Regions from separate parts of the Thermodesulfovibrio sp. 1176 genome, predicted to be linked through region 2. Evidence: riboswitches for the same ligand, from Rfam matches in the RefSeq annotation. Region 2 holds a riboswitch; the other holds the start of a gene.
What was found. A riboswitch is a leader RNA that binds a small molecule or an ion and turns the genes downstream of it on or off. The one in region 2 is predicted to bind cobalamin.

Region 1 (7,003 bases), on a different contig from region 2:
ATTAATGATATCAAAATAGTTGATGAAGTCTCTTTACCACGTACATCTTTTAAGTCTTCAAAGAAAATCTATTTAACAATGAAAACTCATAAAACCGATGATCCATCCTGTTGCCCAAGTGAAGTTGTAAGAGAATGCTTTTATTTAACTTTAGCAGATGAGATAAAATCTTGCGAAGATGAATCTGCTCCTGTAGTAAAAAAACCAGCAATTTATCTATATCCAAAAAATAATGAAAATATTACAGTCAAACTGAACATAAAAGGTAATATTACAAAAACAATACCTGAATATAATGAATCCTGGAAGGTGAAGGTAGATAAAAAAGGTATTATTGATAACAAATATTCGTATCTTTTTTATGAGGCATCTCTTGAAAGTCCTGTTAATGTTACAAAGGAAGGATGGATCGTAAAGTATGAACACCTTGAATCGTGGTTTGAAAAATACCTGCCTAAGTTGGGGTTAAACAGAAAAGAGATAAAAGATTTCAAAGATTATTGGTTAAAAGAATTAAAATATGCCAAATTTTATGAGATAAGACTATTAGATAGAGATTTTCTTGATAACAATATGCAATTGCTGATTTCTCCAAAACCAGATACAGTGATTAGAGTAATACTTTACTTTAAACCTGTTGATAAATATAGGAAAATTAAAAATCCTAAACTTACTCAAATTCAAAGAAAGGGTTTTACTTTAGTTGAATGGGGTGGTATAACCACTGATAAAATTCATTAAAAAGGAGTTGAATATGAAAAAGGCTATTTTATTTGTAATCATTTTTACAATTTTATTTACAGGGAATAATGCTTTTTCAGAGCAAAAAGATTCCACAAAAGTTTACATTACCCTTGAAGAAGCAAAAGATTTAATTCCTGATATTTACACACTAAGCATTGCTGTGAATGTCAACTCTATTCAAGAAGCAGAAGTAATTAAAATTCTGGGGAATGTTGACAAGTCAATAAAAAACCTCCGTTTAAATTATAAAGGTGGTAAATACAACGTCTATAGAAATTGTTGGTGGGAGAAGGGAAAGGAAAAATGTTCAGGATACAAAGGCAATGTTTATTATTACTTTGAACTTGAAAAACCAGAACAACAGAATAAAATTCTTGAGACTTTGACAGATCTTCAGGAAAAGTACCAAGATAAAGTAAGTCTTACTATTTCTAATCCAACATGGACAGTTTCAAAAAAGAATTTAAAAATCGCTGAGGAAGAATTAAAGCTTGAAATAATAGATACTGCTCAAACTTTTTCAAAGAAAATGTCTGAAAAAATAGGTAAAATTTGTCATATTACAGATATAAATTATGATGTAAAAAGACCTCCCATATGGTATCCTTTCAGAGATGAAAATATCATGTTAAAATCAGCCACTACAGAGTCTAAAATCAGCCTTGAAGCACCTACTCCTGTAAAAGAAGATCAAAGCATTTCAGTAAAAACATCGATTACTTTGATTTGTAAGTAAAGATTTATCCTATGGGGGACTCTTTACAAAGAGTCCCCCATAGGAAGAAATAATCCCATGAAAATACGCATTGATCAATTACTTTATAAAAGAGCAATAACTGAAAGCAGAGAAAAAGCCCGGGCACTTATTCTTGAAGGCAAAGTTATTGTAAACGGTCAAAAAATTGATAAACCTGGAACAATGGTTAATCAAAATGCTGAAATAACAATCTGTGGCGAGACTCTTCCCTATGTAAGCAGAGGTGGGCTTAAACTTGAAAAGGCATTAAAGGAATTTTCAATAGATGTTAAAGAAAAAGTAGCAATGGATGTTGGTGCAAGCACAGGAGGATTTACAGACTGCCTGATTCAACATGGAGCTAAAAAAGTTTATGCGATAGATGTGGGATATGGACAACTTGCCTGGAAATTAAGAACAGACCCAAGAGTTATTCCCATTGAAAAAACAAATATTAGATATATTCAAAAAGAAAAAATCCCTGAAAAAATAGATATTGTTACAGTAGATGTCTCTTTTATATCCCTTAGGCTTGTTATTCCTAAAATTCTTGAATTTCTTAAGCCCGATGGTGAAATTGTAGCATTAATTAAGCCACAGTTTGAAGCAGGGAAAGGGGAAGTTCCTCGAGGAGGGGTTATAAAAGATGCTGAAAAAAGAGAAAAAATTATAAAGGAAATGAGAGACTTTTTTGAAAGTCTCGGATTAAAAGTCATTGGTATAACCCAATCTCCTATCCCTGGACAGAAAGGAAATATTGAATATTTAATTTATTCAATCAATACTAAACAATAGCACCAAATATCATTCCAGAAATTGTTGCCATAATTATAACTAAACTTACGTAAACAGCAGTTTTTTTAAATCCTATTGTTCTCATTATGACAATCATACTCGGAAGACTAAGAGCTGGTCCTGCAAGAAGCATTGCAAGGGCTGGGCCTTTACCCATTCCAGCACCTAACAATCCCTGAATAATTGGCACTTCTGTTAATGTTGCAAAGTACATAAAAGTACCTACAATGCTTGCTATTAAATTAGCCTGTAAAGAATTATCTCCTACAGTAGAATAAACCCACTCAGAGGGTACAATACCTTCATGCCCAACTCGTCCAAATAAAAAACCTGCTACAAGGACACCTATGAAAAGTAATGGAATTATTAGATAGGCATAATACCATGTCTGATAAACCCATTGAACAAGTTCATCTTTATTAAACCACTTGAGACTCCAAATCAAGACAAGGGTAAAAAATCCTATGGCTAATATCCATTTAAGATTGTAAACAATCCACCAGAAGGCAACGGCTCCTTCCTGAGGTCTGCCCCAATTAGCAAAAATTAGAAGCCCTATCATAAAAAATAAATGCATTGCCACTTGATAAAGCGGTTTAGACTGTAGCCCTGAAACTTCAAAATTCTCATCTGACTGTCTTTTCTTTTCCTCTTTTAAAAAAATTAAATGCATGAGTAAACCTATGATAACACTGAAAAGCACCGCTCCTACTGCTCTTGCTATACCAATATCCCATCCAAGAACTCTGGCAGTCAAGATTATTGCTAAAACATTAATTGCAGGACCAGAATACAAAAAAGCAATTGCAGGACCAAGTCCCACTCCTCTTTGATAAATACTCATAAAAAGAGGAAGAATTGTACAGGAACATACTGCCAGTATCGAACCAGATATGGCAGCTACACCATAGGAGAGCACCTTATTTGCCTTTGCACCGAAATATTTCATAACAGAGGCTTTATTTACAAAGACAGCTATTGCTCCCGCAATGAAAAAGGCAGGGACCAGGCAAAGAAGAACATGTTCCTGGGCATACCATTTAGCTAAAGCAAGGGATTCAAATATTGCCTTTGTAAACCTCTGATTTTCAATGGGAAGAAAGTAAAAGACAATAAAAATAAAAAAAATCAAAGCAAGTTTGTATCTTTCCTTCAATTTAGCCTCCCTTTTAATTATGTTTTACAATAACGAGGGGATTGATTGGCTTTAAAATTTTTTAAAGCTTCAAGTTCCTTTTTAATTTGTTCATCTGAAATTTTTTCAAGAACAGAAAGAATTAAAAATCTTTTAAATATATCCACATCATCAAGGCTGTAAAGAATCCATTTTCCCTTTCTTCTTATTTTTACTAATCCTGCCTCCTTTAATATTCCTAAGTGAAATGAGACCTTCGGTTGCACCATATCTAATGCTGAAACTATCTCACATACACAAAGTTCGCCCTTTTCAAGAAGTTTGATAATTTTTAAACGCGTCTCGTCAGATAAAGCATGAAAAATTTTAACAATTTCTTTCATAAAGAAATATAAAAAAATTTTTATATATATGTCAACTGAATTTTTTTATTCTTGACATACTATTAAGAATTAATTTAATCTCAAAAATGCTGGATATAAGGGAAGAGGGGTGAGAATCCCCCGCTGCCCCGCAGCCGTGTAGGGAACGAAAGCCCATGAATGCCACTGTCTGCAAATGCAGATGGGAAGGCGGGCAAGTAGGCGCATTAGCCCTAAGCCGGAAGACCTATCCAGCCTGATAGCCTTTGGCTGTCAGAAAACCTCGAGGGAGGAAAATTTATGCCTGTTAAAACAACTGTCTTTGGTTATCCTAAAATTGGACCTCAAAGAGAACTTAAAAAGGTCCTTGAATCCTATTGGAATGGTAAAATCTCTCAAGCAGAACTTATGGAAGCATCTGAAAATTTAATCCTCAACAATGCTAAAACAATTGCAAAGCACGGAATTGACATTATTCCATCAAATGAATTTTCCTTCTACGATTTTATTCTTGATCTTTCATTAATGTTCAATGTAATTCCAGAAAGATTTAGAAAAATTGAAAATCCTCTGGAAAAGTATTTTGCAATTGCAAGAGGAACAGCAGATGCACCTGCTTCAGAGATGACAAAATGGTTTAACACAAACTATCACTACATTGTTCCTGAAATTGAAAGTAATACCGAGTTTGAAATCACAGAAAATAAGCCCTTGAAGGAGTATGAACTTTTAAAATCATCTCTTAATTTTAAAACAAAACCTGTTATAACAGGACCTTTTACCTATCTTTACTGTGCAAAAGTAGCAGACTACGCTTATTTTCTTGATAAAATAACTTCTGTTTACCGCGGTCTCCTTAAAGAACTTGAGGAATCTGGTGTAGAGGAAGTTCAATTTGATGAGCCTGCGATGGTTCTTGATTTAGATAATAAAACTATGAGAGAAGTCATTGACTGTTATAAAAAAATTACAAAGCCTTTTAACAAAATAAAAATCTATGTTCAGACTTATTACGAGGCTTTATCAGAATATGAAAGGATGGTTTATGAACTACCAGTCCATGGCATAGGATTTGATTTTGTAGATGGGAAGGAAAATCTTGAAAACATTTCAAAGTTCGGCTTTCCAAAGGATAAATTTCTAATAGCAGGTGTTGTCTCAGGAAGAGACCCCTGGAGGACAGATTTTAAAGAAATTCTAAAACTCATTGAAATACTTACAAAATTCACTGAAAAAATAATTCTTTCAAACTCCTGTCCTCTCATACATCTTCCAGTAACAATTAAAAATGAACACCTTCCTGAAGAACTCTTAAAGGTATTAAGCTTTGCTAATGAGAGACTTGAAGAACTTGCGATTCTTAAAACAGTAATAAATGAGGGGAAAGAACCACCTCTGCAGGATTTATCTATGAAATTTGTTAATCTAAATGTTTCAGAAAAAGTTTCTCAGATTAGTCAAAAGACTCTTCAGAGAAAACCTGAATTTGCAGAGCGATATAAAAAACAGATGGAAAATTTAAAACTGCCTTTATTCCCCACAACAACAATAGGAAGCTTCCCCCAAACTACTGAATTAAGAAAAGCAAGGGCAGATTACAAAGTTGGCAGAATCTCCCTTGAGGAATACGAGAACTTTATCAATAATGAGATAAAAAAAGCAATAGAGATTCAGGAAAAAATCGGACTTGATGTTCTTGTTCATGGAGAGTTTGAAAGAACTGATATGGTTGAATTTTTTGCTGAAAAGCTACAGGGATTTGCTATAACAAAAAATGGATGGGTTCAGTCCTATGGCTCAAGATGTGTAAGACCACCGATAATTTATGGTGATGTATGGAGAGACAAACCTTTAATTCTTAAAGAAACGCTTTATGCCCAGTCTCTCACAAAAAAACCAGTAAAGGGCATCTTAACAGGACCTGTTACAATTCTTCAGTGGTCCTATCCAAGAAAAGATATTCCAAAAGAGGAAATTGCTTATCAGATTGCTCTTGCACTTAACGAGGAGGTAATGGAGCTTGAAAAAGCTGGGATTAAAATCATTCAGATTGATGAACCAGCTTTCAGAGAGGGAATGCCTCTTAAAAAAGCAAAGGTTAATCAATACTTTGATTGGGCAATCAAAAGTTTCAGAATTGTTACCCATTCAGTAAAACCAGAAACACAGATTCATACTCATATGTGCTATTCAGATTTTAATGATATAATTGAAAAAATCTACGAAATGGATGCTGATGTCATATCAATTGAAGCATCAAGAAGTAGGGGAGAAATCCTAAAAGCCTTTGAAAAGTTTAAATATGACAGAGGCATTGGAATCGGAGTATATGATATTCATTCGCCAAGAGTGCCCCAATTAGAAGAAATGATTGAAATTGTTGAACGTTCAATAAAGCTTATTGATATATCCCTTTTCTGGATTAATCCTGACTGTGGACTTAAAACAAGAGGATGGCAGGAAACCATTGCATCACTTAAAAACATGGTTATGGTTGCTCTTTTATTTCGTGAATCATGTCGAGGCACTCAATGTTCCAAAGTATAGCATTGAATCATATGCTTAATGAATCCTCCTTGTCATTCAAAGGTAGTCAATGGCGCACTTTCCAAAAAGTCCATAACTTTTTGGGGCATTCTTGTCCTGAGAAATATATATTTGGAAAACAGGAGATTCTTCGCCTTCAGCTCAGAATGACATTAAAAAATCAAAATAACAAAAAAAAGCAGGATTATAAAAAAAGAGTAACTCAAATGTTCAAAATGATAAAAGGAGATGAAAAAATTTTTCGTAGGAGGAGGATAAAATGTTTAAAAATATAATAAAGCGTGATGGTAGAGTAGTCCCCTTTGATCCTGAAAAAATCACAAAAGCCATAACAAAGGCAGGGAAAGCAACAGCAGAGTTCGATTATGATACTGCCCGCAGACTTACAATAAAAGTGCTGCTTCTTGCAGAAGAACTCATTCGTGACCGTGACCCTCATGTTGAGGAAATTCAGGACATTGTTGAAGAGATTTTGCTAAGCAGTCCCTATCGAAAAACTGCGAAGGCATACATTATTTACCGTGACCAGCATGCACGTATGCGTGAAATTGCCCGTCAAGGTGGGCTTGAATTGATTGACAATTATCTTAGCAAAGTTGACTGGCGAGTAAGGGAAAACAGCAACATGAGCTTTTCTCTTCAGGGATTAAATAATTACATATCAAGCGAGATAAGTAAAAGCTA
Region 2 (7,003 bases):
TGTAATTGCAAAAATTAACAAACCCACATTGGTTATTGCCCATAATAAAACCCTTGCAGCACAACTTTACGGTGAATTAAAGGAACTTTTCCCATATAATGCTGTTGAATACTATGTAAGCTATTACGATTATTATCAACCTGAGGCATATATACCTGAGTCAGACACTTACATTGAAAAGGATGCTTTAATAAACGATGACATTGACAGAATGAGACACTCTGCTACTTTAAGTGTTCTTACCAGAAGAGATGTTATTGTTGTAGCCTCTGTATCCTGCATCTATGGAATTGGCTCTCCTGATGACTACATGGCAATGCATATTAATCTTGAAGAAGGAATGATTACTGAAAGGGAGGCTTTACTGAGAAAACTCGTTGAAATTCTTTATACAAGAGCAGAAGATGAGTTCAGAAGAGGAACCTTTCGTGTTCGTGGAGATGTGGTGGATATTTACGCATCCCATTGTTTAGATAAAGCATACAGGGTAGAATTTTTTGATAATGAAATTGATGCAATCTATGAAATAGACCCCCTTTCAGGAACAAGGATTAGAAGAATTCATAGAATTTTTATTCCACCAGGTAGTCATTGGGTAACTCCAGAGCCGAGACTCATAGAAGCATTAAAAACAATTGAGGAAGAATTGGAGGAAAGAATAAGATATTTCAAAGAGCGAGGAGAAGATCAATTTGCAGAGCGAATCGAAAAAAGAACCCGTTTTGATATGGAACTTTTAAGCCAGTTTGGACACTGTCATGGAATAGAAAACTACTCAAGACATCTTAGTGGAAGACTTCCTGGTGAGCCTCCATTCACTTTGATTGATTACATATATGCAGGACCATCAAAGGGAGATTTTTTAACAGTTATTGATGAAAGTCATGTAACGGTGCCTCAGATTGGCGGAATGTATGAGGGTGACCGTTCAAGAAAACAAACTCTTGTTGATTATGGATTTAGACTTCCATCGGCACTTGATAACCGACCATTGAAATTTGAAGAGTTTGAACATAGAATGAATTATGTAATTTATGTTTCTGCAACGCCAGGGGATTATGAAATTGAAAAATCAAATGGAAGAATAATTGAGCAAATTATAAGGCCAACAGGTCTTGTTGACCCAAAAATGGAAGTGCATCCAGCAAAAAATCAAGTTGAAGACCTTCTTGATGAAATCCAGAAAAGAGTTGAAAAGGGAGAAAGAGTTCTTGTAACAACCCTTACAAAAAAAATGGCAGAGGATTTAACTGATTATTATACAAGCTTAGGAATTAAAGCAAAATATTTACATTCAGATATTGACACCCTTGAAAGAATTGAAATTTTAAGAGATCTCAGACTCGGAAAGTTTGATGTCTTGATAGGCGTAAATCTCTTAAGAGAAGGGCTTGACCTTCCTGAAGTCTCCCTTGTTGCAATATTTGATGCAGACAAAGAAGGATTTCTTCGCTCAGAAAGGTCTCTTATACAGACAGCAGGAAGAGCATCAAGAAATGTAAATGGCACTGTAATTCTTTATGCAGATACCGTTACAGAGTCAATGAAAAAAGCAATTGAAGAGACTGAAAGACGTAGAAAAATTCAGCTTGAATACAACAAAAAAATGGGAATTGTCCCTGAAACAGTAAAAAGTAAGATTAAAGATATACTTTCGTCAATTTATGAAAGAGATTACTTTACTGTTGATGTTGTAGAAGAAGAAGTTCAAGAATATGAGCTAAATGAAGAAACTATTAAAAAACTTGAATCTGAGATGAGACATGCAGCAGAAAATCTTGAATTTGAAAAAGCAGCTACAATAAGGGATAAAATATTTAAAATAAAAGAAAAGATGATAAAATTAGGAGCAAAGCTTACTTCTTAATTTTTATATCTACCATTTCCTTTATTCCTTCTATGATTCGAGGACTTAAACGATATACCTTATCACTAACATAAAAAATATTTCCCTTTTTTAAAGCAGTTGTATCTTTAAGTTGAAAAAGTAAATGTTTTACAGTTACTTCATGTCCTGTACCTAAAAATATTACCTCAGGATTCTTTTTAATTATTTCTTCAACATTCATCGAAGAAAATTTTGCAATATTATTTAATCCTAAAATTTTCATGATTTCATCAATATGGGATGACTCTCCCGCAACTATAATTGGTTCATGCCATATAATAAAAAGAGCTTTTTCTCCATGAAAAACCTTTTTTATTTTATTGATTTCTCTTTGAAAATTCTGAGCAACCTCTTTAGCTTTTTTTGTCCTGCCGATTATATTGCCAAGTTTGATTATTTCCTGTGGGAGTTCTTTTAGATTTTTCGGTGCAAAAACATAAACATTAAGTCCTAAATCTATAAGTCTTTTATAAACTTCTTTTGGGGTACCATCTCTTGAAATTATTACAAGGTCAGGTTTTAAAGATAAAATTTTTTCAAAGGAGGGATTTATCATCCCTCCTATTTTAGGTTTATTTTTAACTTCCTCAGGCCAGTTACAATAGTTTGTAACACCAATAAGTTTATCATTAGCTTCAAGATAATACAAAGTTTCTGTCACATTAGGCGCTAAAGAAACTATTCGCTGAGGCTCTTCAGCCAAGACAGAGTTTGTAAAAAAAATAAACAGAAAGATAAGTTGTAAAACAAACATTTTACAAATTAACCGATAATCCTATAAGAAAGTTTCTCCCTGGAGATGGATAATATGTTTTTTCAATTGGAAAGCCTCCCAAAACGCCATATTCTGAATATCTTTTATTAAATAAGTTGTTTATGTCTAAAAATGCTCTTATATTTTTATTTTTATATGTTATTTTTGTATTAAAAACTAAATAACCTTTCTGCTTATCAAAACTGTTTGAAAAATCACTGATGAAAGGACGACTGCCAATATAGATGCAATCAAGATAGAAGCTGAATTCTTTAGTAATATCAGATTTTAATCCAAAAGATGCTTTATGTTTTGGAACATTTGGGATATTTTTACCTTCATATTGTCCACCTTTTATTTTTGCATTAATATAAGAGTAGTTAGTAAATACTGTGAGCCAGCTAAAAATTTTTGCATTTAAAGAAATCTCTATACCATCTCTTTTTGTTTTTCCATCAAGATTTTCATTGTTATAAGTGACAGGATTTAAGAATATTTCATCATAGGTGTAAATTCTGAAGAAGTTAATATTAGAGTATATATTGTCATTAAAGTAATATCTCAAGCCCATTTCGTAGTCATAAGATTTTTGAGGGTTTAATTTTGTATTGACAGTATTGGTATAGAAACTGTAAAGTTCATCTAAAAGAGGATACCTAAAGCTTTTTGTAAAGCTGATATAGGCGTAAGATTCTTTATAAAATTTATAGTTTACACCTACAGTATAGATATCTTCTTGCATAGATACAGTTTCAGTATTTGAAGGATAAAAGTAAAAATCTGCTCTATCATGTCTATATCCCGCAGAAATAGATATATTATCTAAAACATTTAATTCATCATATATATAGTAACCATAATTTTTCTTTCTTAGCTTATATTCACTGGTAAATAGAAAACCAAAAAATACTCCATTATTAATGATTTTATTAGTTGTCTTTTGATAATCAAAGCCTGCTGTTAAAGAGTTTTTCCCCCAGTAAAACTTTTGTTTAAAAATAAACTGAGGAAGAATTCCAAAAGTTTTCATCTCACTATCACCTAAAAAATCTCCCCAATCACCTGAAGCAAAAGATATCCATGCTCTTTTTCTGTAAGAAAGGTCAATTTTAAATATATTGTCTCCCAGAAAATAAATCTCTGGAGTTAACTTTAAATAGTAATCTTCTGTTTCTGAAAAATCATTTGGATGAGTTGACTCTTTCCTTGAAATACCAGCAGAAATATCACTTTCCTTTAATGCACCTGGAAGACCTGTGTTATCCTTGTGATATCCACTATTAAATTTTATATTGATATTACCGTTAATAGAGTAATTTAATTTTAAGCCGAAATCTTTAGATTCTATATCGCTGTTTCTTCGGTATCCATTGGAATTTAAATAACTACCTGAAAGATAAAGAGAAAAGGCATTTAACTCCGCAGTTGCGTATGCATACTGCTTGAATGTCTCGTAACCACCAGCTGAAATTGTTATTCCTGCATTAAGTTTTTCTGTTTTTTTTGTTATAATGTTTATAACTCCACCAGTTGCATTATCTCCGTATAAAACACTTCCCGCTGAACTTCTTATTATCTCTATTTTTTCTACTCGCTCTAAAGGAATTAATAACCAGTCCGTTCCACTAAGGTCTGGTTGATTAATTTTCATTCCATCAATAAGAACGAGTAAGTTGGAAGGAGAGGTTTCTCCAAAGCCTCGAATATCTATATTGTAAGATCTTTTATTTCCTGTAATATCACTTACATGGATACCAAATTTTTTTAAGATATCAGGGATTGTTTGGGCAGTTGAATTTTTAATATCTTCTTCTGATATTACTGTGATGAATGAGGGAATTTTGGAAATTTCTTCATCATATCTCGTTGCTGTAACTATAATATCTTCGAACTGATTTTCTGATGCATAAACTGATTGAAAGGAAAATAAAAAAATTAAAGATAGTAAAACTATAAACATAAAGTTCACCCTCCCGCGAGGAAATTGGAAGCTCAAAGAGCCTCCAGCTGGACAGGTCTTCCGGCTTAGGGCTAATGCACCTACTTGCCCGCCTTCCCATCATGGTATTACCCATGACAGTGGCTTAATGGGCTTTCGTTCCCAACACGGCTGCGGGGCAGCGGAGGATTCTCACCTCACTTCCCTTGAATCCAGCCAAAAAAGTATATAAAAAATTTATATATCAAGTCAAATATTTTTGATTTTAAAGTTTAAGGATTTTCATACTAATTGAAATTACTGTTGAAAAGTCAATAAAATTTTGATAAAATTGGAAAAATTTTTAATGTCGAAGATGTTTTAAAAATTGATATATACGGAGAGTAAGGCAATGAGAACAAAATTTTTATATTTATTTCTAATGTTTATTTTAGTTTTTCCTTCTTTTTTAGATGCCCAGATGAAAACAACAACACCTCCGACAATAAAATCGGTAGATATAGGAAAAACATATTGGTGTGCTGAGATAGAAGATATTTTATTTTCTAAAGAACCTGATCAGGGACAAAAATTATCTGTTGGAGTCAGGATCAGATTTACACAGAAAAAAACAATTCCCGGAATTCAATACCAAAAAATATATGATTGTGCATTTGAAGGACCATCAGGCTTGGCTGTCAAATCATGGTCAAAAACTATGTCTTTGAGGCTTATTGGAATCAAATATTCTGAAAATGAGACTAATCTTTTAGAGTATTACGGACCAACCCCAGCTTTTCCTGTCTATCATTATAGTGGATTTCCAGTTATTGGATTTGTAGTAACTGAAAAAGATTTACAAAAAGGATATATTGATGTGTGGGGATGGGTTTCAAAAGAGCCTCTACAGTGTAGGGATTCTGCAATTTATGCATCTTTTTCTATCTACAATAATCAACACTATAAACAACAGAATGAATGTCATCCACATCCTGATTTCAAAAAGAGTTTTCATCCTAAATGCCTTGAAGTATCGAAGATTCCTGAAGGTATATTAAAAAAGGGTAGGGTTCTGCGAATACCTCAAGAAAAATTTTTAATGGAAAAACTTCCTCCGATAAAATTTATTGGTTTTCAGCCTGATGAATTCGCCAGATTTGTCACAAAAGATAAAGATGGTAAAGAAGTGATTATTTTAAAGGAAAAGACAATATGGTTTAATGACAAGCCTTTAATTACAAGAAAAACTAAAACAGTAGATTTTCAAAAATTTTTGAAGGAAGTAAATGAGATAGAAGAGGGTCTGAACAAATTAGGTTACAGTCTGAGAGATAACAAACCTATAAAAATCAAATATATATATCCAAGAGAACATTTTAAACTGCAAAAGGAAATGATATCAAAGGATTTTTTAAAGAAAGTTACAATTCCCTTACCTTCTCAGGTTACTTGTGAGGGTTATTCAGAGGGTAAATCAGAATTATCTGGTAGACCAAAGGACTCTGTACCCTTTAACTGGGAATGGAAATGTGATGAATCCTTTGGTAATGAAGACTTTGGGGTGAAACTTGTTTCATTCTTAAATATTTCGGGACAACAAAATGATTTAAATATTAATCCTTTTTTCCGTGCTAATATAATGCTTTTTGGTGAAAAAATTGAAGATATTTTAAAAATTGATAAAATAGATAGAACCAAAATTAAAGTAACCTATTTAACTTTAACACCTTTTCCAGAATGGAAAAATGTAGAATACAATTTAAATCAGTTTTATGAAAAAGAACTTTTTAAGAGAAATATTGGATGGAATACAGAGTTTGAATTTCCAGTTGGTCCCATTAACATAAAAGGAGAAATAGGTTTTAAAGGAATAGCAAAGATTGATGCTTATGGTCTTCTTAATTTGAGCCCACCAGAGACTAAAATTGGAATCACTCCATTTGTTGAACTAAAAACATACGGAGAATTGGGAGCAAGTTATGAAATAGTTTCAGCTGGTATCGGCGGAGAAATTATTCTCATTAGGGATATCTTAGATTTAAGTGCTGAATTAAAGTTTATGCAATCATCAAAAGCAGAAAACTACTCATATTTTTTGTTTTCTGTTAATGGGACAAATGATATGACACTTCTATCAGGAAATTTATATGTATGGGGAGAAATTGATTATCTAATAGGCTCAAAAAAATTTGAGATAGAGTTTTATAGTTTTGATGGATTAAGAATTCCAAGCTCTGCAATGTTCAATAAAATTATAAACAAAAAAATTTATGCAGAAAAAGACCATAGATTATGGCTAAAAATTGATAAAATTTATGGAATTACTCCATATGCTCCAAAAAATGAAAAATTATATATTGAACCTGTAGATTATTATCTTAGCGTGAATATTGACGGACAAAGCTATACAAAATTACTAAAAGATTATAATAGAGACGGAATT

Region 1: it holds a riboswitch for cobalamin, as region 2 does, so the genes downstream of both, metE (5-methyltetrahydropteroyltriglutamate--homocysteine S-methyltransferase) here and QI155_RS08020 (TonB-dependent receptor) in region 2, are expected to answer to the same signal.

What each region holds. Positions count from the first base shown of each region.
Region 1 covers NZ_JARZRZ010000001.1:104,499-111,501, reverse strand. The annotation lists gene QI155_RS00585 (hypothetical protein) at 1-741, shown strand, start outside; gene QI155_RS00580 (SIMPL domain-containing protein) at 755-1,480, shown strand; gene QI155_RS00575 (TlyA family RNA methyltransferase) at 1,538-2,275, shown strand; gene QI155_RS00570 (permease) at 2,265-3,431, opposite strand; gene QI155_RS00565 (metalloregulator ArsR/SmtB family transcription factor) at 3,449-3,793, opposite strand; cobalamin riboswitch at 3,852-4,042, shown strand; gene metE (5-methyltetrahydropteroyltriglutamate--homocysteine S-methyltransferase) at 4,073-6,319, shown strand; gene QI155_RS00555 (ribonucleoside triphosphate reductase) at 6,579-7,003, shown strand, end outside.
Region 2 covers NZ_JARZRZ010000004.1:50,517-57,519, forward strand. The annotation lists gene uvrB (excinuclease ABC subunit UvrB) at 1-1,867, shown strand, start outside; gene QI155_RS08015 (helical backbone metal receptor) at 1,857-2,642, opposite strand; gene QI155_RS08020 (TonB-dependent receptor) at 2,644-4,602, opposite strand; cobalamin riboswitch at 4,635-4,845, opposite strand; gene QI155_RS08025 (hypothetical protein) at 4,973-7,003, shown strand, end outside.